DNA from 2 places in the Paenibacillus sp. J31P13 genome. Region 2 is predicted to be linked to the other one. Evidence: riboswitches for the same ligand, from Rfam matches in the RefSeq annotation. Region 2 holds a riboswitch; the other holds the start of a gene.
What was found. A riboswitch is a leader RNA that binds a small molecule or an ion and turns the genes downstream of it on or off. The one in region 2 is predicted to bind cyclic di-AMP.

Region 1 (9,039 bases), on a different contig from region 2:
GGTGAGGATAGCTTGTTTCCTCTACAGTTCCCCAATAGTAAACATGGGCAAGAAAAGTCAGCTATTGCTGCGCTTGCTCTTACCTGCATTGAGCCAAATGATATTATTGCACTTGATGCTGGGAGCACAACGCTAGAAATGGCGAAGCGCCTTCCAAATATACCGATAACGGTCCTAACGAATGATTTGCTAATTATTCGAGAGCTAACTGCGAAAGATCAAGTCAGACTTGTCGTGCCTGGAGGGTATCGCCATAATAATTTGCTTATCGGCGCCGAATCACAGGAGTGGATCAAACGTCTGAATGTTCACAAGTTGTTTCTATCTACGACGGGTATCCATTTGGAGTACGGTCTTACTATATTTACGGAAGAATTGACGAAGGTCAAACGGCTCTATATGGAAAATGCGAAAACGATTTATTGTCTTGCGGATCATAATAAATTCGACAAAGGCGCATTGATTACATTTGCGGGCTTGAATGAGATCCAATACATCATCACGGATGATGGCATTGAACCTGAGGTAGCAGCAAAGTATGAGGCAAACGGTCCTGTAATACTGAAAGCTGAGCTTCCGAATGGCTCAAATCGCAATAAAGGAAAGGTGTGAAAACATGAGTTTGTTCGATTTGACAGGGAAAATAGCTATCGTTACAGGCGCTGGGCGAGGTCTTGGAGCAGCTATTGCAATAGGGCTGGCACAAGCAGGCGCTGATGTAGCACTTGTTACAAATAGTACGCCTGCTGATAAAACGGCGGATCAGGTTCGTGCGTTTGGACGGAGAGCCATAACCATTCAGGCGGATATTTCCGATCGTACGAAGCTTTCATCCATCATTGACCGTACAGTTAATGAACTGGGACGAATTGATATCTTAGTAAATAATGCCGGAATTATTCGTCGCACACCTGCTGCTGAACATAGTTACGAGGATTGGCAGGATGTACTTGATGTCAATTTGAATTCTGTGTTCGTACTTTGTCAGCTTGCAGGCAAGCACATGATTCAGCAGGGCTCAGGAAAAATCATTAATGTGGCGTCCATGCTTACCTTCCAAGGCGGCATTAACGTACCTGGTTACACTTCAAGCAAGCATGCGGTTGCTGGACTAACAAAGGCGCTTGCGAGTGAGTGGGCGAGCAAAGGTCTGCAAGTGAACGCGATAGCGCCTGGCTATATGAGCACGGATAATACGGAAGCGCTTCGTGAGGATCCGGTTCGCAGCGCACAGATATTGCAGCGGATTCCAGCCGGACGCTGGGGAACGTCTGAGGACTTAATTGGTCCGGCAGTATTTTTGGCCTCTGCGGCTTCTGATTATATGAATGGTCATATTATGGCTGTTGACGGCGGCTGGCTAGTTAAGTAATGGGCATATTCAATTTTATTTAATAGGATAGGACTGTCTTGTTGCAGCTTTGGCTGCAGGAGGATAGTCCTTTCTTGTGTTCATAATCTGGAGATCAAATTAAAAAAGCCCTCCGGCATACTGAGGTTCAGGGGAACCAAAGAAACCGGAGCGGCTTTTTTGCTCGCGAAAATGTCTTAGAATAAAGAAATATAATTCACCGAGCGTTGTCGCAATACGAATTCTTCTGCATCGCGTTCAATAGGTATTTGTTCTTCTGGTCTTGTCGTTACTTGAGTGACGGCAGTAACAAACAATTCGAAAATACGTCCGTCTTGATCGGACTTGTCATACTGGAAATTTTGAAGCGGCGGAAGGGATACGTTACCAATAAATGAGATAAGGAGATCGCTGTAGCGATCTAAGTCAATGCTTTCCTCGGTATCTGCTACAAAAAGCTCGCTCCAACCATAGCCTTGATTGCTTGTTAATCGAAGACATACGCGAAAGCCTGCGGCATCAACTGCGATAGCGGGGATTACGAATAATTCAATTCTTGAGACGGATAAGGAAGGGGACTGATCGATGAAAAACGGTACATGGTTTTCAGATTGACAAAACATAAATAAACCTCTCCTTACTTCGCTTACGAGGTTAGCTGTCGGATTCGGGTTAGAGAGTATGCCCTACCAGGGTTACAAATTCCTGGATTCACCCCTTGCGAGCCGTGAATATCACGATCGCGTTGGATCCCCCGCTTTTTCATTTGAAAAATTCAGCGTGAATGTGGTTTGCCTTTAATTTTAAACGTATACGGTTTATTTGTAAACCCTACGATTAAATAAATGCATATAAATGTAAAAAGAAAAAAGCCCTAAACTGAGGAAGCTAGGGCTTTTTTACATCATTGAATAGCTGCTCAGTGGCTGGTCCAGGGGCGATCCAATCTTGCGACCATACTTGTATTTCCCGAATAATCGGCTCAAGTGCACGTCCTTTCGCCGTTAAAGAGTATTCTATACGTACAGGTATTTCGGGATAGACGTGTCGATCGACAATACCTTCACTCTCCAGATCTTTAAAACGTTCAGACAGCAGTCTGCCACTGATAGGCAATGCAGATTGAACAGCACAGAAGCGCTGAGGTCCAGACAATAATTGAAATATGATTAGGCCGGTCCAGCGTTTGCTAATGATATCCATTCCTTTTTGGAAACGGGGACAAAGGGCTGGTTGATCCATGCTTATCACCTCTCTTGATTTGAAATTAAGTATAACTCCAATAACTAATACATACAAGCAAACATGGATAATGTTAATTACTTGACTAACATTAGTTATGAAATTATAATTAGTTACAAATAGTAAGTGAAATAAGAGGAGCGATACTTATGAAACCTTTATTTCTAGCACATGGATCACCAATGCTCGCAGTCGAGCAAAATGAATATAGTCAGTTTCTTCAAAGAACAGGAGCAAGCTTAAAGCCCGAAGCGATTGTTATTTTTACTGCGCATTGGGAAACCGAGGCTGTTACGATCTCATCGAAGGATGATGAGTATGAAACCATATATGATTTTTACGGCTTTCCAGATGAGCTGTACCAAGTGAAATATCCAGCTAAAGGATCAACGAAGCTAGCAGCTGTTGTTGGTCAATTGCTTACAGCGAAAGGCATTGCGATCGCATATAATGAGGATCGGGGACTTGACCATGGCTCATGGACGCTCTTGAAGCATATGTTTCCAAAGGCTGACGTGCCTGTCGTTCAAATATCGGTCAATCCTTTCCGTTCCCCAGAGGATCAGTATGCGATCGGAGAGGCGCTTCAAAGCTTGACCGCTCAAAATATTCTGATTATCGGCAGCGGCGTAACCGTTCATAATTTGCGTGAAGTGAAGTGGGGTCAGAAAGAGCCTGAGAGCTGGGCTGTTGCGTTCGATGAGTGGCTCATTGATAAAATGAACAGCAAGGATATTCATTCCTTGTTACAATATGAAGGGCTGGCACCTCATGCCCGAAGAGCTGTACCGCGTACGGAGCACTTTGTTCCCCTATTTATTGCAATGGGCAGCGGGAACAGCGATTCTGCGCCAAAGGTCATTTATCGCAGTTATGAGTTTGGCACTTTGAGTTACTTGTCATTCGAATTTTGATATCCTATATATAAGAAGGTGAAGCAGCATGATGAAGCCCAATATTGCGGCCATTATTAAAGATAAGCTTAAATATACACAAAACGGCAATAAAGATATTTATGTGATTGGCCCTGTTAAGCTGCCGGTTGAGCTGGATGGAGAAACGAAAATATTCCATTGGTACAGCTGGCTTCAGAAGGAATCAGGCGAGAAGCAATCCGCAGAGCAGCTAGTTGAGGAGCTGAATGAGTTCCACTATGCTGATCTTCAACAATCCAGTGTTCTCGTGTATGGTGATTTCGAAAATAACGAGGATGCGCTTATTCGGATGCACAGCATCTGCCATACGGGCGATATATTTGGAAGCGCAAGATGTGATTGCGGCTTTCAATTGAAGCAATCCATGCGTTTAATTAGCGAGCATGGCACTGGCGCTCTATTTTATTTGGCAAATCATGAGGGTCGCGGAATTGGCTTGTTCAGCAAAGCAATTGCTTATTTGCTGCAAGAGGATGGTCTTGATACGGTTGATGCGAATACAGAGCTTGGTTTTGCGGATGATTCACGTGATTACGGCGATGCAATTGCGGTGTTGAAGCTGCTGCGTGCTTTGCCGGTGTCGATCATTACAAATAATCCACGTAAGGTAGATGCGCTTCGCAAATCTGGCTTAAGTGTTGCAGGCAGAGTGCCGCTTTGGGGAAATACCTCTGTTTATAATGAGAAATATATTGGTACGAAGAGAAATCGCTCGGGTCATTTTAAACAAGAATCCGATATGCAGGTAAGTATAAAATAAGGTAAGTAAAGCAAAAATAGAGATGATGGACGGCATAAGCTTAACCGAGCAGGGCGATTGCGGATTAATCGAATATAGCAAGCCTAAAAAGCTTGTAAACGCGCACCAATATTGGAAAAAATAAATATAGATGACATTAGAAAGTGTAATGTTGTTTCTGGTCTATGGCTATGATGGATTAACCCGTCATAGCTGCTTTTGCTTATGAAACCATGAAAAAAAAGCTGGATGGATATCGCTCACAAATGTGACAAAAAGGCTTGTGAAATAGCCAATATACGACAAAATTATTTTGCGTTCCTCCTCCTTTTCAAGTATGATGAGAAAAACTGAACTCATGTTCAAATTAAAGGAGTAACAACGCATGCATTCAAAAACAAGTCATTGTAAAATTGTTGATTGCACGATTCGCGATGGCGGACTCGTGAATAACTGGGATTTTAGTGTCGAGTTCGTTCAGCATTTGTACCAAAGCTTGAACGAAGCCGGCGTCGATTATATGGAAATCGGCTACAAAAACTCGCCAAAGCTTCTTAAAGGCGCCGAAAATGCAGGCCCTTGGCGTTTTCTGGACGACGATTTCTTGAAAAAAGTAATCCCGAACAAAGGCAACACAAAGCTTTCTGCACTGGTTGATATCGGCCGTGTTGATGAGAACGACATCTTGCCTCGCAGCGAGAGCATGCTCGACCTCATTCGCGTAGCTTGTTATATTCAAGATGTAGACAAGGCGTTGGAGCTTGTTAAAGTATTCCATGATCGCGGATACGAAACAACGCTTAACATTATGGCGCTTTCGAACGTAATGGAAAACCAGCTGATTCAAGCCTTTGAGTTGATCAATGACAGCGTGGTTGATGTTGTTTATGTTGTTGACTCATACGGAAGCCTGAAACCAAGAGACATGAGCTACCTTGTTGACAAGTTCCGTCAGTACCTTCCTAACAAACGTCTTGGTGTTCATGCGCATAACAATCTGCAGCTTGCTTTCGCCAACACCCTGCTTGCAGCAGAACATGGCGTTGAGCTTCTAGATGCATCCGTATACGGAATGGGCCGCGCTGCTGGTAACTGCAATACGGAGCTGCTAGTGTCTGAGCTTGAAAACACGAAATACAATGTTCGTCCTGTTCTTGATATGATCGAGAAGTTCATGGTACCTCTTCGTGAGAAGGAAGAATGGGGTTACATTATTCCTTACATGATTACAGGTATTTTGGATGAGCATCCTCGTTCTGCAATGGCGCTTCGTGATTCCGAAGACAAGGACAAAGCCGTAGAGTTCTACGATCGCCTTACAACACCTGAGGTTTCTGCACGCAAATAATAAGCGGAAATGACTTGTACCTCCCTTGGGCGGTGTGGTTTTTTTCTGTTAAACATAGAAGGGGCTGTGCCAACAGATAAGATAATCTGATGGCACAGCCCCTTTGCTTTATCTATACGTGATTTAATCCTCAAACAGCTCGCCATCACCGCGAATAGCTGCCGCTTGATGCGGTTCATTGGGATGGAAGTAGCCTCTGCCTCGAAAGCTTCGACCATTTGTTGCAGCGGCGACAAGATCGATTGCAATATCCTCGCTTTGCCCAAACCAAGCTAACAAAGCAGGGTCACTGACATCATTAATATCAATATACCAAAGTCTGTCTCCATAATCCGTAACGCGGACTAACTCCGCGGATGAGAAAGAAAGGTTTGCTGTTTGCTGTTGATACGTTATTTCTAGAGCTATGATTTCAAAAGTTTCCACGATGAAGTCCTCCTGTACAATTATTTATGCCTGTTCACCTTGAACCGTCCGTCTATCTTTATCCGATTGTAATGTTACTGATCCATTTATGCAACATTTGTAAACCAGAAAGCGTCAAAATTAAAAATACCAAAAAAAGGGGATAAAGGGATGGAGAAGGGTCATTCGTTCAAAGAGCCGAAAAAAAAGAGAATGGGCTCCAGCGTGTTCATTTGTATGTTTCTGACGATGATACTAGTGCTTAGTTCCTGTTCTTCTTCATCAAATCTAGCTTCTGAGAGTGGTCGAAAAACGGAAACGAAAAACAGCAACGCAGCAGCGGACAAAGCTATAACGGAGGAGTCGTCTGTTAGTTCCCATGAAAATCGTGTTCCGTCTATGAAAGAACCTGTCGAAGGGAAGAGTAGCGGCAAGCGCAGCTATCCCAATGCGGATGAAGAACAAACCGAACAGGCTGGACAGCTCACAGCAGGCGAGTGGGATGATCTATCAGAATGGGAGCTGTTTGGAAATTTAATAAACGGTCTGGAAGCAGATTCGGCTAAGAAAATTTGGGAATTTTGGAATTTTCAACGGATGGAGGTCATGGTGACCTCAAATGGAAAAGCAGTGTCTGATGCAGATGTACGATTGAAGGATGGTAAGGAGACGGTATGGAAGGCACGTACGAATACCGCTGGAAGAGCTTATGTATATTCAGGTTTATTCGATAAAGATAACGTGCAACAAAGCACATTAACCATTCAGGTACAATCCGGTCAGATAAGCAAAACGACGGAAGAAGTGAAGATTTCGGGTCAAGGTCCCGTCAAGGTTGAATTGGGAAGCTTGGGGGCGGAGCTGTCAGACGGCGTTGACATTATGTTTGTTGTCGACACAACGGGCTCCATGGAGGATGAACTGAACTACCTCGGGGCAGAGCTGAAGGATGTTGTTAAGCGTGTGTCGGATAAGCATGGAAATGAACTGGACATGCAAATCAGCGCGAACTTTTATCGGGATAAGAATGATGATTATATCGTAAAGCCGTATCCCTTCACGAAGGATATGAATAAAGTCATTGATCAATTCACGAAACAAAAAGCGGAAGGTGGAGGTGACTACCCAGAAGCTGTTGATCAAGCATTGAGAGACGCCATTCATGAGCATAAATGGAGCAAGGAAGCGCGAGCGCGACTATTATTTCTAGTATTGGATGCTCCGCCGCATGATGACCCGCAAATCATTGATGAGATCAAGCAGCTTACAGAGGATGCAGCGGCTGAAGGCATCCGCATTATCCCGATTGCTTCAAGCGGTGTAAGTATAGATACAGAGTATTTATTGCGTTTCATGGCAGTAGCAACGGGAGGCACCTATTTATTTCTAACCGATGACAGTGGTATTGGAGCTGAGCATTTGGAACCGGCAGTTGGGAAATACGAGGTTAAGCTGTTAAACAATTTGCTTGTCGAGGTTATCAATCGTTACGTACAGGAGTAATTGAAAATAAAAAAACGAGCCAATAAGCAAGCTTGACTGCTTATTGGCTCGTTTTGTTCTAATAGAGCTTTCCAAGTTGGTACAATACGTTGGAGAGCTTCATTACGGCATGATTATAGCAATTTTGGCGGAGTGTGAATGGTTCGCCGAAGAATGCGGGTAAAATGCCGTTTAAAGTTTGTTGCATTTTATCAAATAGCATGACGAAAACTTGCTCTTCACTTAAAAATTGCGTGTCACGGCCCTGCAGCCATTCGAAGTAAGATACGATAACACCGCCGGCATTTGCCAAAATATCCGGAATAATGATAACGCCCCGAGCAGATAGCGCTTCGTCCGCTTCACCAGTGACCGGCGCATTAGCGCCTTCAACAATAATTCTCGCTTTAATTTGCTCCACATTATCTTTACGAACTTGCTCCTCAAGCGCTGCAAGAATGAGCACATCCACGTCCAGATAAAGAACAGCCTCACGCTCTAATATCTCTGCCTTCACATTCATTTCAGCAATTGCCGCTTCAGTGGACGGCAAATCGCCTTGATGGAGCAGAGCGTAGTCCAGTAGAGCAGGAATAGAGAGCCCATCTGGATTGTACAGTGTAACGTTACGATCGCTGACGGCAACTACTTTATTTTGCAAATAGGTGCATTTATAGGCTTCAAGCGCAGCGATAGAGCCAACATTACCGAAGCCCTGCACAGCAAGTGTAAGCGGACGGTCCTTAAGAGCAAGTGCCGTTTGGACATAAGGATTCGCACTTCCTGTGAGCAAGCTGCTCTGTGCCTTCAAGAAATCATGCAGCATATAGCGGAAGGTGAAATATACACCTTTTCCGGTTGCTTCTCTGCGGCCTAAAGAGCCGCCGTTGATGACGCTTTTTCCAGTGAAGCTTCCAAGGTAAGGCTGGCCGGGATGAATGCTTTTGTATTCTGCCATCATCCAGTCCATCTCGCGCTGCCCAGTACCCATATCAGGAGCAGGGATGTCCTTGTCTGGTCCTAAAATATCACTAAAGTATTGCACGTATTTTTTGCAAATGAGATAAAGCTCTCTTGCGGAATAATTACGCGGATTGATAATAATTCCGCCTTTGCCACCGCCAAATGGAACTTCATGCAGTGCATTTTTTAACGTCATGAGGGCTGCAAGGTTTGTAACCTCTTCTTCATTAACGGATTCATGAAAGCGAATGCCGCCTTTGTAAGGGCCAAGTGTATCATTATGCTGAATGCGGAAAGCTGGAATACGAACGACGTTGCCGTTATCTAAAGTTATACGGAGAAAAGCTTTATGTACTTTATTAGGTGTTGATAAAATAGCAGCGAGTGAAAGAAAGGCTTGTTCACGCGCTTGATCCTGTAAATTTGACAAAAAGGCTTGGTCTCCCATTAAAGCACTTAATGATTGCTGTACGATGGCACCAGTTTGACTAGCCATGACTATACGACCTCCTCTGTAGTGCAAAGCTTGTATTAAGCAAAACCGCTTTCATAAAAAGGCTTCGGCGGGTACGCT
Region 2 (9,039 bases):
TGATCTAATCAAAGATAAAGTTGAAGTCATTACGCCTAACCCGAAAACATCTGGCGGAGCTCGTTGGAACTATTTAGCTGCTTGGGGCTATGCACTTAAGCAAAACGGCAATGATGAAGCAAAAGCACAAGAGTTTGTAACAGAATTATTCAAGCATGTACCCGTACTTGATTCTGGAGCTCGCGGCTCAACAACAACATTCGTAGAACGCGGAATCGGAGATGTGCTGCTAGCATGGGAAAATGAAGCCTTCTTATCCATCAATGAGCTGGGTCCAGACAAATTCGAAATCGTATATCCATCACTAAGTATTTTGGCAGAGCCTCCAGTAGCTGTCGTTGACAAAGTTGTTGATGATCGTGGAACGCGTGAAGTCGCTGAAGCTTATCTGAAATACTTGTATACAGAAGAAGGGCAAGAGATTGCCGCGAAAAACTACTATCGTCCTATCTCTGAAACAGTAGCGGCTAAATATAAGGATCAATTCAAAACACTTGAGCTGCTTTCCATTGACAAAGACTTTGGCGGCTGGAAGGAAGCACAAACGAAGCACTTCGCTGACGGTGGAATTTTCGACAAAATTTATACGCCAGGATCATAATATTCGAATGATTTTAAGAGACTGGAGCTGACTTCACATGAAAGGTTCCAAGCCCCGTAATGTACTCCCGGGTTTTGGCTTATCGCTTGGATTCACATTGTTTTACCTCAGCATTATCGTATTAATTCCGCTGGCTGCCGTTTTCTTTAAAACGGCAGAGCTCAGCTGGTCAGAGTTCTGGAGCACCGTAACCAATGCTCGAGTATTAGCTTCCTATCGCGTCAGCTTCACCACTGCGTTTCTTGCAGGACTCGTTAATGCCGTTTTCGGTTTGCTAGTGGCATGGGTGCTCGTTCGCTATCGTTTTCCTGGGAAGAAGCTAATCGACAGTCTGGTCGACTTGCCGTTCGCCCTTCCGACAGCAGTTGCCGGCATTGCTTTGACTGCTATTTATGCACCAAATGGTTGGATGGGCTCCATCTTAGCGCCTCTCGGCATTAAGGTGGCTTACTCCCCAATTGGGATTACCATCGCTCTTATCTTTATAGGTCTTCCATTTGTTGTTCGTACCGTTCAGCCGGTGCTGCAGGATTTAGAGAAAGAGACAGAGGAAGCGGCTGTGATGCTGGGCGCTTATCGTTTACGGACTTTTTGGAAGGTCATCCTGCCAGAGCTTATGCCTGCGCTGTTAACAGGGTTCGCGCTAGCATTCGCAAGAGGCATTGGAGAGTACGGCTCGGTCGTGTTCATCTCCGGCAATATGCCGATGAAGACTGAAATAACGCCGCTGCTTATTATGACAAAGCTGGAGCAATACGACTACGCTGGCGCTACTGCAATTGCACTTGTTATGCTTGTGGTTTCCTTCCTCATGCTGCTGATCATTAATTTACTGCAGTGGCGTATGAATCGCCGCACAGTATCAGATTAAGCCGCATGCCAAAAGGTTAGTTTTGTTCTACAAAACTTTAGGAGGGTATTCATATGGCTGGAGCAATTACCGTTCACACCTCCGATGAATCATCGATAAGACCCAAGCACATTACGGAATCGGGACTTGTAAAGTGGATACTCATTGGAATTGCAATGCTGTTTCTTGGTTTAATCGTTTTGCTGCCGCTTGTATCGGTATTTGTGGAAGCATTCAAGAAGGGCGCTAGCGTCTATTTCCACTCTATTACGGAGCCGGATGCCTTATCGGCATTGAAGCTTACTTTGATCGTAGCCGTGATTGCCGTTCCTATTAATACGGTCTTTGGAGTAGCGGCAGCATGGGCAATCAGTAAATTTCGTTTCCGAGGCAAAAATTTTCTAATTACGCTGATTGATTTGCCATTCGCCGTATCACCGGTTATTTCCGGATTGATTTATGTGCTGATGTTTGGAGCACAAGGCTTTCTCGGTCCATGGCTGGATGAGAGGGGAATCCAAATTATATTCGCAGTACCAGGTATTGTTCTCGCAACCGTCTTCGTTACCGTGCCTTTTGTCGCTCGTGAGCTTATCCCGTTGATGCAAGCGCAAGGCATACAGGAGGAAGAGGCTGCGGCAAGCTTGGGAGCCAAGGGCTGGCAAATTTTTTGGAAGGTGACGCTTCCTAATATTAAGTGGGGTCTCCTTTACGGCGTTATCTTATGTAACGCTCGTGCGATGGGGGAGTTCGGAGCCGTATCGGTCGTTTCCGGCCACATACGCGGTGAGACGAATACCCTTCCGCTTCATATTGAAATCTTATATAACGAATATCAATTTTCTGCATCATTCGCGGTTGCATCACTGCTAGTTATGCTTGCAGTCATAACATTGATCGTGAAAAACATTGTGGAATGGAAGTCAGCTCAGCATAAACCAGCAGTTCATATTGATTAATTTAGTTAAAATGGAGGGGTTTCGCATGGCAAAACCGGTAGAAGTGGATCAGCAGTGGTTGGAGAGAATCGCAGATCAAGTTAATGGCCTCCAATATGGAAATGTAACGATTACCGTTCATGATGGAAAAATCGTACAAATTGACCGAACAGAAAGAACGCGCTTCGATGGACCTGCTCAGAAGCGGGTTTCCTCTGAGTCGCAGCAGCAGCAGTCCAAGCCGCGTGAGAGCGGAGCTGCCGGCGATACGCTTCGTATCGTGTAACAACCCCTTCGTCCAATATAAGAAAAGCTCCGTATCCATGGCAATCGCCATAAATACGGAGCTTTTTTTCGCAATATAAGAAAGTGTAAGTTAAATGCTTAAACTATGCTTATATTTGAGGATGAACAGCCTTTACGCCCAAGGACGGAGAAGGCTGTTCATGCTGCTTACGAGATGATGAATTTAACGATTACAGCTACTGCGAAAATGACGGTCATAAAACCGAGCATACCGCCAAAGCCGAATACGACATCCATCAAGTCATGGCGAGGTTCTTCATTATAATGCTCGCGTGGATCTCTTACATTTTCCATTGTTGACGTCCTCCTTGAAAGGGACCGAATGCTTAAGTTACAACCATAAGCGGTCGTCTCTTTATGTAGTATCGGTTTATTCAGCTTTTATTAGTATACCCAAATTGGCAAACAGTTGTAAAGCAATTACCGGTGACAATTGTAAAACAAAAAAAGGCTCAACTATGCTAAAATGTGTACAGAATCGTATCGCAGTCGGAGGCGAGATCATGGAACATCAGGAAATAGATGGGTTGGAAGCCCAGCAGCAGCTTGCTGAAGCAAAAGAGACGATCCGGAACAAACTGGCTTTGCTTCCAGATCAATCAGGCTGTTACTTAATGAAGAACAGCGAAGGCCTCATTATTTATGTTGGGAAGGCGAAGGTACTCAAAAATCGAGTGCGTTCTTATTTTAACGGAAGCCATAACGGCAAGACACAGCGGCTCGTATCAGAAATTCGAGATTTTGAATTTATCGTCACCTCCAGCAATATGGAGGCTTTGATTCTAGAGTGTAATTTAATTAAGCAATATCAACCGCGTTATAACGTCCTCCTAAAGGATGACAAAACTTTTCCATATATTAAAATAACGAATGAAAAGCATCCAAAGCTTGAGGTTACTCGGCGTATCGTTAAGGATAAGGGAAAGTACTTTGGTCCCTATCCGAACGCTTACGCGGCGCAGCAGACTAAGAAGCTGCTCGATCGGTTATATCCGCTTCGCAAATGCAAAACATTGCCGGAGAAGGTATGTCTCTATTATCACCTTGGACAATGCATAGCACCATGCGAATTCGATGTGGAGCAGGCGCAATACGACATGATGATTCAGGAGATCACAAGGTTTTTGAACGGTGGTCAGGACGTGGTCAAAATCGAGCTGCAGCGCAAGATGGAGGAAGCAGCCGAGCAGCTTGAGTTCGAACGAGCTAAGGAATATCGTGATCAGCTCCTTGCCATTGATGCCGTTATGGAGAAACAAAAGATTACAATGTCTGATGCGCTTGACCGGGATATTTTTGGCTACGCAGTGGATAAGGGCTGGATGTGTGTGCAGATCTTATATATGCGTTCGGGTAAGCTCATCGAGAGACATGGGACGACCTTTCCTTACTATGGAGAGCAATACGATGATTTCATGACGTTCGTCACGCAATATTATAGCGATAATCCCGCACTGCCAAGGCAAATACTATTGCCGCTGCCTCCAGATGCAGAAGGCATAGCAGTGGCAGGTCAAACAGAGGATGGGGTTGTTGGAGCCTCAGTAACGGATGAGGCAGTCTCCACGCATGCTGACGACATCATAGCCTCTATGCACAGTTGGTTGAAGGTAAAGGTGTTAATGCCGCAGAGGGGCCGCAAGAGCGAGGTTGTGACGATGGCCACCGAGAATGCAAGGGTGATGCTGGATGAGAAGTTCCGCTTAATTGAACGGGACGAGGAGCGAAGTGTTAGAGCATCAGAATCGCTCGCAGGCTGGTTAGGGCTTGAGCAGGTGCACAGAATCGAAGCCTTTGATAACTCCAATATTCAAGGAACGAATCCCGTATCGGCTATGGTTGTCTTCACGGACGGCAAGCCGGATCGCAAGGAATATCGGAAATATAAGGTCAAAACCGTGCAAGGACCAGACGATTATGAAACGATGCGCGAGGTTATCAGGCGCCGCTACGAGCGTGTACTAAAGGATGAGCTGGTCGCTCCAGATCTGATTGTCGTCGATGGGGGCAAAGGACAAATATCGGCTGCCCTTGATGTGCTCCAGAATGAGCTGGGCTTGTTCATTCCGGTGTGCGGGCTTGTAAAGGATGCCAAGCATAAAACAGCGCAGCTAATGACAGGTGACCCCGCTGAGATTGTACCGCTGCCGCGCGACAGCCAAGAGTTTTATTTGCTGCAAAGAATACAAGATGAGGTGCATCGTTTTGCCATTACGTTTCACCGCGAGCAACGCGGGAAATCGATGGTTGATTCGAAGCTTGATTCTATACCAGGTATCGGAGAGAAACGCAGGAAGCTGCTGCTTAAGCACTTTGGTTCCATCAAAAAAATAAAAGAGGCCTCAGTCGAAGACTTTCGGCCCCTATCTATTGGTGAAAAATTAGCAGGAGAAATTATTGCTGCTCTAAGGGAGGAGTCGTCCTAATGGACGGCTTCTTTTCTTTTTTGATGCTGAAATGCTTAAGCACAAAAGCGATTATTACAGGCAATACGATGAAGAATATAGCTGAAATAATGTTAGGTGCTTTGCCAATCGTGAATAACGAGATACCAACCGCCACACTGTCGAATATGGCATGTGTGAACATCGCTGTAATCAATCCATATCGGATAAAGATATAGCTGAATATGAGTCCGATAATCATAAGCTCAATCAGCCTTGTCGTGGATGGATAGAACGGATACATGACATGACCGAGCGCCCAGAACAACGTTGGAAGAATCGCTGCGGCAAAGGTGTTCTTAAACCATTTGCGAAATAGACCAATACCAAAAAAGCGGAACACAGCTTCCTCAGAAATAGCAGCAGCCCAGGCGAGTACCGGCATGAGCCATAATACGGAGATATTATATGGCGACTGCGTTACATCGGATGTATCCCAAGTGCCGATTGAAAGTTTCAGTCCAATAAAGATAACAGCCTGAATGGCGAACAGGATGATAGCAAACAAATAACCTAAGCCCATGCCGCGCCATACATGATTGCCATAACCCGGTTGACCAAAGCGAGGCCATAGATCACGTCCCTGTGCTTTCCAAAGCCCGTCACCGGCTACTAGAGAGATGTAGATGGACGCTGCCATTGGGAACGTAAGCAGTACCGTAAATACGGCCGTGATGGCTACGGTTTGATCGGCCATGTTATTTTCCCCGAGTGAAGCTCTTATGCCATCCAAGACGTTTAAATTCATAATGATATAAGTAATGAAGTATACGATTGTCAAAATAATGCCGTATTTAAACGATGTAAATTTGCGATAAAGAACGGCGTAAATAATGGCTAAAATAAACAAAACGAAGCTCATGAAGAAATAGCCGAAGCTGGTAAGAAAGCTTGCCAGTTTGTCCTGGCTCTTCACATATTTGATGTAATCAGAAGGTGCAACAAAGGCTGGTTTGTAAGTGGTAATAAGGGCATGACCATCCACGCTTGATGCTTTTAAATCGACGGTCAATGCAGCTTTGTCGATTGTAAAGCCGGCTGGCTGTACGCCCCAAGTACCATTTTCATATAATTTAGCATTCTTAATATCAGCCGGGTTGAATTTCTTCTGTGTAAGAAAGGCTTTGATTTTCTCCTTTTCTTCAGCCTCTGACAGCTGTTCACCGCCAACAAGCAGATTCCAGGCCACGATTTGACCGCTTTGCATATGTACATAAACATAACCGCTTCCGCTCGACTCAAATTTGAGATCCACTTGGAAAGTATCCGTAGGGAAACTGGCATCATATCGATCACTGTAGGTTTGGGCTAGCTTTTCTTTAGAGAGATAACCGTTCATCACCTTGTCTGATTGGTGTACAGCTTTAGCTGATTTTACACGAAGTCCGGTTTCCTTCTGGACAAATTCAGTGGCTTGCAGCTCAGCAGCTGATTTCTCAAGAACTTTCGTGTTGTATTCGCCAGATGAAATGGAATTAATCATGGGGATTATATCTACAGCTGAATAAATAAAGAAGCAAGCGATCGCTGCCCAAATGAATCTTTTCCATTCCTTCGGTCTAATTGAATCAATCATCGGTTCACCTCTATTGTCTATATTATAGAATTCCTATTTGCTTACCTTATCATATTAATCCCTGATTTATCCAATGGAATAGTAAGTTTCTTTTCTTAAAAATGAGAAATAACGATATCCGTCAAGCTTATTGCATGCTGCGGTAGCGAATTGCCCTGATTTGGTCTAATATCGCCTGTTTATAGGTAATGCAAGCTTTGTACTAAACTACATTAGGGATTATAATCGTTAACGTCATACTAATAGAATAGCAAAGCCGAATTTCCGAAGGAAAACGGGGAAACCATAAAGCTGACGCAAAAAAATGAATGTGATGGGTAGTCGAACTATCCAATGCGGCGGCATGGGGTGAATTTTGGCGGGAAGTTACACTAACCGCTGAATAGGGCAGCCTGACCAGGCCCGAATCCGACAGCTAACCTCGTAGGCGAAATGGATCAGGACTCATCGCACAAGCACTTGAGTTTCCAGTGCTTTTTTTTGTGCCTGCTAATAGCTGCATTACTCAAATGACATAGGAAAAAGAAGGCTGATTATGAAGATGAACTTGAAGGTGCTGACGTGGTCACCTCCACGAATCCTTGTTAGTGGATTCGCACTTATTATTTTACTGGGAGCCTGTTTATTATCCATGCCCTTCGCTTCAGCGAATGGCACCAGGCTGCCATTTATTGATGCGCTGTTCACGGCCACATCGGCTACATGCGTGACAGGGCTCGTAGTTGTGGATACGGGAACGTATTTCTCCACGGCTGGTCAGGTTATATTGATGGTTCTATTTCAACTCGGCGGGTTAGGATTCATGACGATGGCCACCTTAGTTGCTCTTGTTCTTCGTAAAAAGATTTCACTTAGAGAGCGGTTATTGCTGCAGGAAGCGATGAATCAATCCAGCATGGAAGGAATCGTTCGATTAATACAACGAGTCATTATTTATTCGTTATCCATCGAAATCGTCGGCGCTGCGTTATTTGCATCTCGGTTTGCAGCGGATATGCCTCTTGGGAAAGCCATTTATTATGGTGCATTTCATTCGATATCTGCTTTTAACAACGCCGGCTTTGATATATTTGGTCATTATCAGAGTCTTACCGCATATGTATCTGATCCCATTGTGAACATCACTGCCATGCTGCTCGTTATTTTTGGAGGACTCGGATTTGTCGTTATGTCCGATCTGATGGAGTGGCGCAAAAATCACAAGCTTTCCTTACACAGTAAGGTTGTACTAACGATGTCGGGTACCCTAATTGCTGCAGGTACTATCGTTATTTTTATATTCGAGTTTTCCAATAGTTTGACGCTAGGCTCACTCGATTGGGGCGGTAAAATCCTATCAGCCTTTTTCCAATCCGTTATGCCAAGGACGGCAGGATACAATTCACTTGATTTAGCGGCACTTCGTCAAGCCACTCAATTTTTTATCATTATATTAATGTTTATAGGCGCTTCTCCCGGTTCTACTGGGGGTGGAATCAAGACAACAACCTTTGCTGTGCTGATGGGGGCGGTTATCGCGATGATTCGCGGCCGTGAAGATATTGTCTTGTTCCGTTACAGACTAGGAAAAGATCGGATTTTTAAGGCGCTTACCATTACGTTGCTTTCACTTGCACTTGTTATCGTGGTGACGATGCTCTTATCCATGATTGAAGGTCAAAAGTTTTTGTATATTTTATTTGAAGCTACCTCAGCCTTTGCGACAGTAGGGTTAACTCTCGGCTTGACGCCAGAGCTTTCCGAGGTGAGTAAGATAATCATTGCACTTACGATGTTTGCCGGACGGCTTGGACCATTAACGCTCGCATATGCGCTCGGTCCACGTACAGACAAAGAATTGTATCGGCATCCTGAAGGCAAAATTACGATTGGATAGGAGAATAGGCTAGTGGCAATTAAGAAAAGTCAATTCGTTATAATAGGTCTTGGGAGATTTGGATCGAGCTTAGGACGCGAGTTGGTTCAGCTTGGACATGAGGTGCTCGGTATAGATAAGGATGAGGAAGCGGTTCAAGATATGAGCAATGTGTTGACGCATGCCGTATCTGCTGAGTGTACGGATGAAGAAACATTGCGTTCTTTAGGGGTGCGCAACTTTGATTGCGGCGTTGTTGCAATCGGTGACGATATACAAGCTAGTATTTTGACTGCGATTTTGCTCAAGGATCTCGGTGTTAAGAAGGTCGTAGCCAAAGCAATGAGTGAATTGCATGGACGCGTACTTGAGAAGCTCGACGTTGATCGTGTTGTGTATCCGGAGCGTGATATGGGCATTCGGGTTGCTCATCAGCTTGTTTCGCCTAATTTGCTTGATTATATTGAGC

Region 1: linked by a shared signal. The riboswitch ahead of AC0YOD_RS18110 (hypothetical protein) and the one ahead of AC0YOD_RS20695 (TrkH family potassium uptake protein) in region 2 are both predicted to bind cyclic di-AMP.

Annotation. Positions count from the first base shown of each region.
Region 1 is NZ_JBWDNR010000005.1:184,274-193,312, forward strand. It holds gene AC0YOD_RS18100 (DeoR/GlpR family DNA-binding transcription regulator) at 1-612, shown strand, start outside; gene kduD (2-dehydro-3-deoxy-D-gluconate 5-dehydrogenase KduD) at 617-1,372, shown strand; gene AC0YOD_RS18110 (hypothetical protein) at 1,549-1,974, opposite strand; cyclic di-AMP (ydaO/yuaA leader) riboswitch at 1,980-2,142, opposite strand; gene AC0YOD_RS18115 (winged helix-turn-helix transcriptional regulator) at 2,240-2,593, opposite strand; gene AC0YOD_RS18120 (DODA-type extradiol aromatic ring-opening family dioxygenase) at 2,743-3,507, shown strand; gene AC0YOD_RS18125 (GTP cyclohydrolase II) at 3,536-4,288, shown strand; gene AC0YOD_RS18130 (aldolase catalytic domain-containing protein) at 4,653-5,615, shown strand; gene AC0YOD_RS18135 (hypothetical protein) at 5,739-6,041, opposite strand; gene AC0YOD_RS18140 (VWA domain-containing protein) at 6,192-7,523, shown strand; gene AC0YOD_RS18145 (Glu/Leu/Phe/Val family dehydrogenase) at 7,582-8,961, opposite strand.
Region 2 is NZ_JBWDNR010000006.1:196,185-205,223, forward strand. It holds gene AC0YOD_RS20660 (sulfate ABC transporter substrate-binding protein) at 1-601, shown strand, start outside; gene cysT (sulfate ABC transporter permease subunit CysT) at 639-1,472, shown strand; gene cysW (sulfate ABC transporter permease subunit CysW) at 1,526-2,410, shown strand; gene AC0YOD_RS20675 (YezD family protein) at 2,436-2,675, shown strand; gene AC0YOD_RS20680 (YqzM family protein) at 2,843-2,989, opposite strand; gene uvrC (excinuclease ABC subunit UvrC) at 3,199-5,121, shown strand; gene AC0YOD_RS20690 (CPBP family intramembrane glutamic endopeptidase) at 5,090-6,715, opposite strand; cyclic di-AMP (ydaO/yuaA leader) riboswitch at 6,960-7,160, shown strand; gene AC0YOD_RS20695 (TrkH family potassium uptake protein) at 7,251-8,591, shown strand; gene AC0YOD_RS20700 (potassium channel family protein) at 8,610-9,039, shown strand, end outside.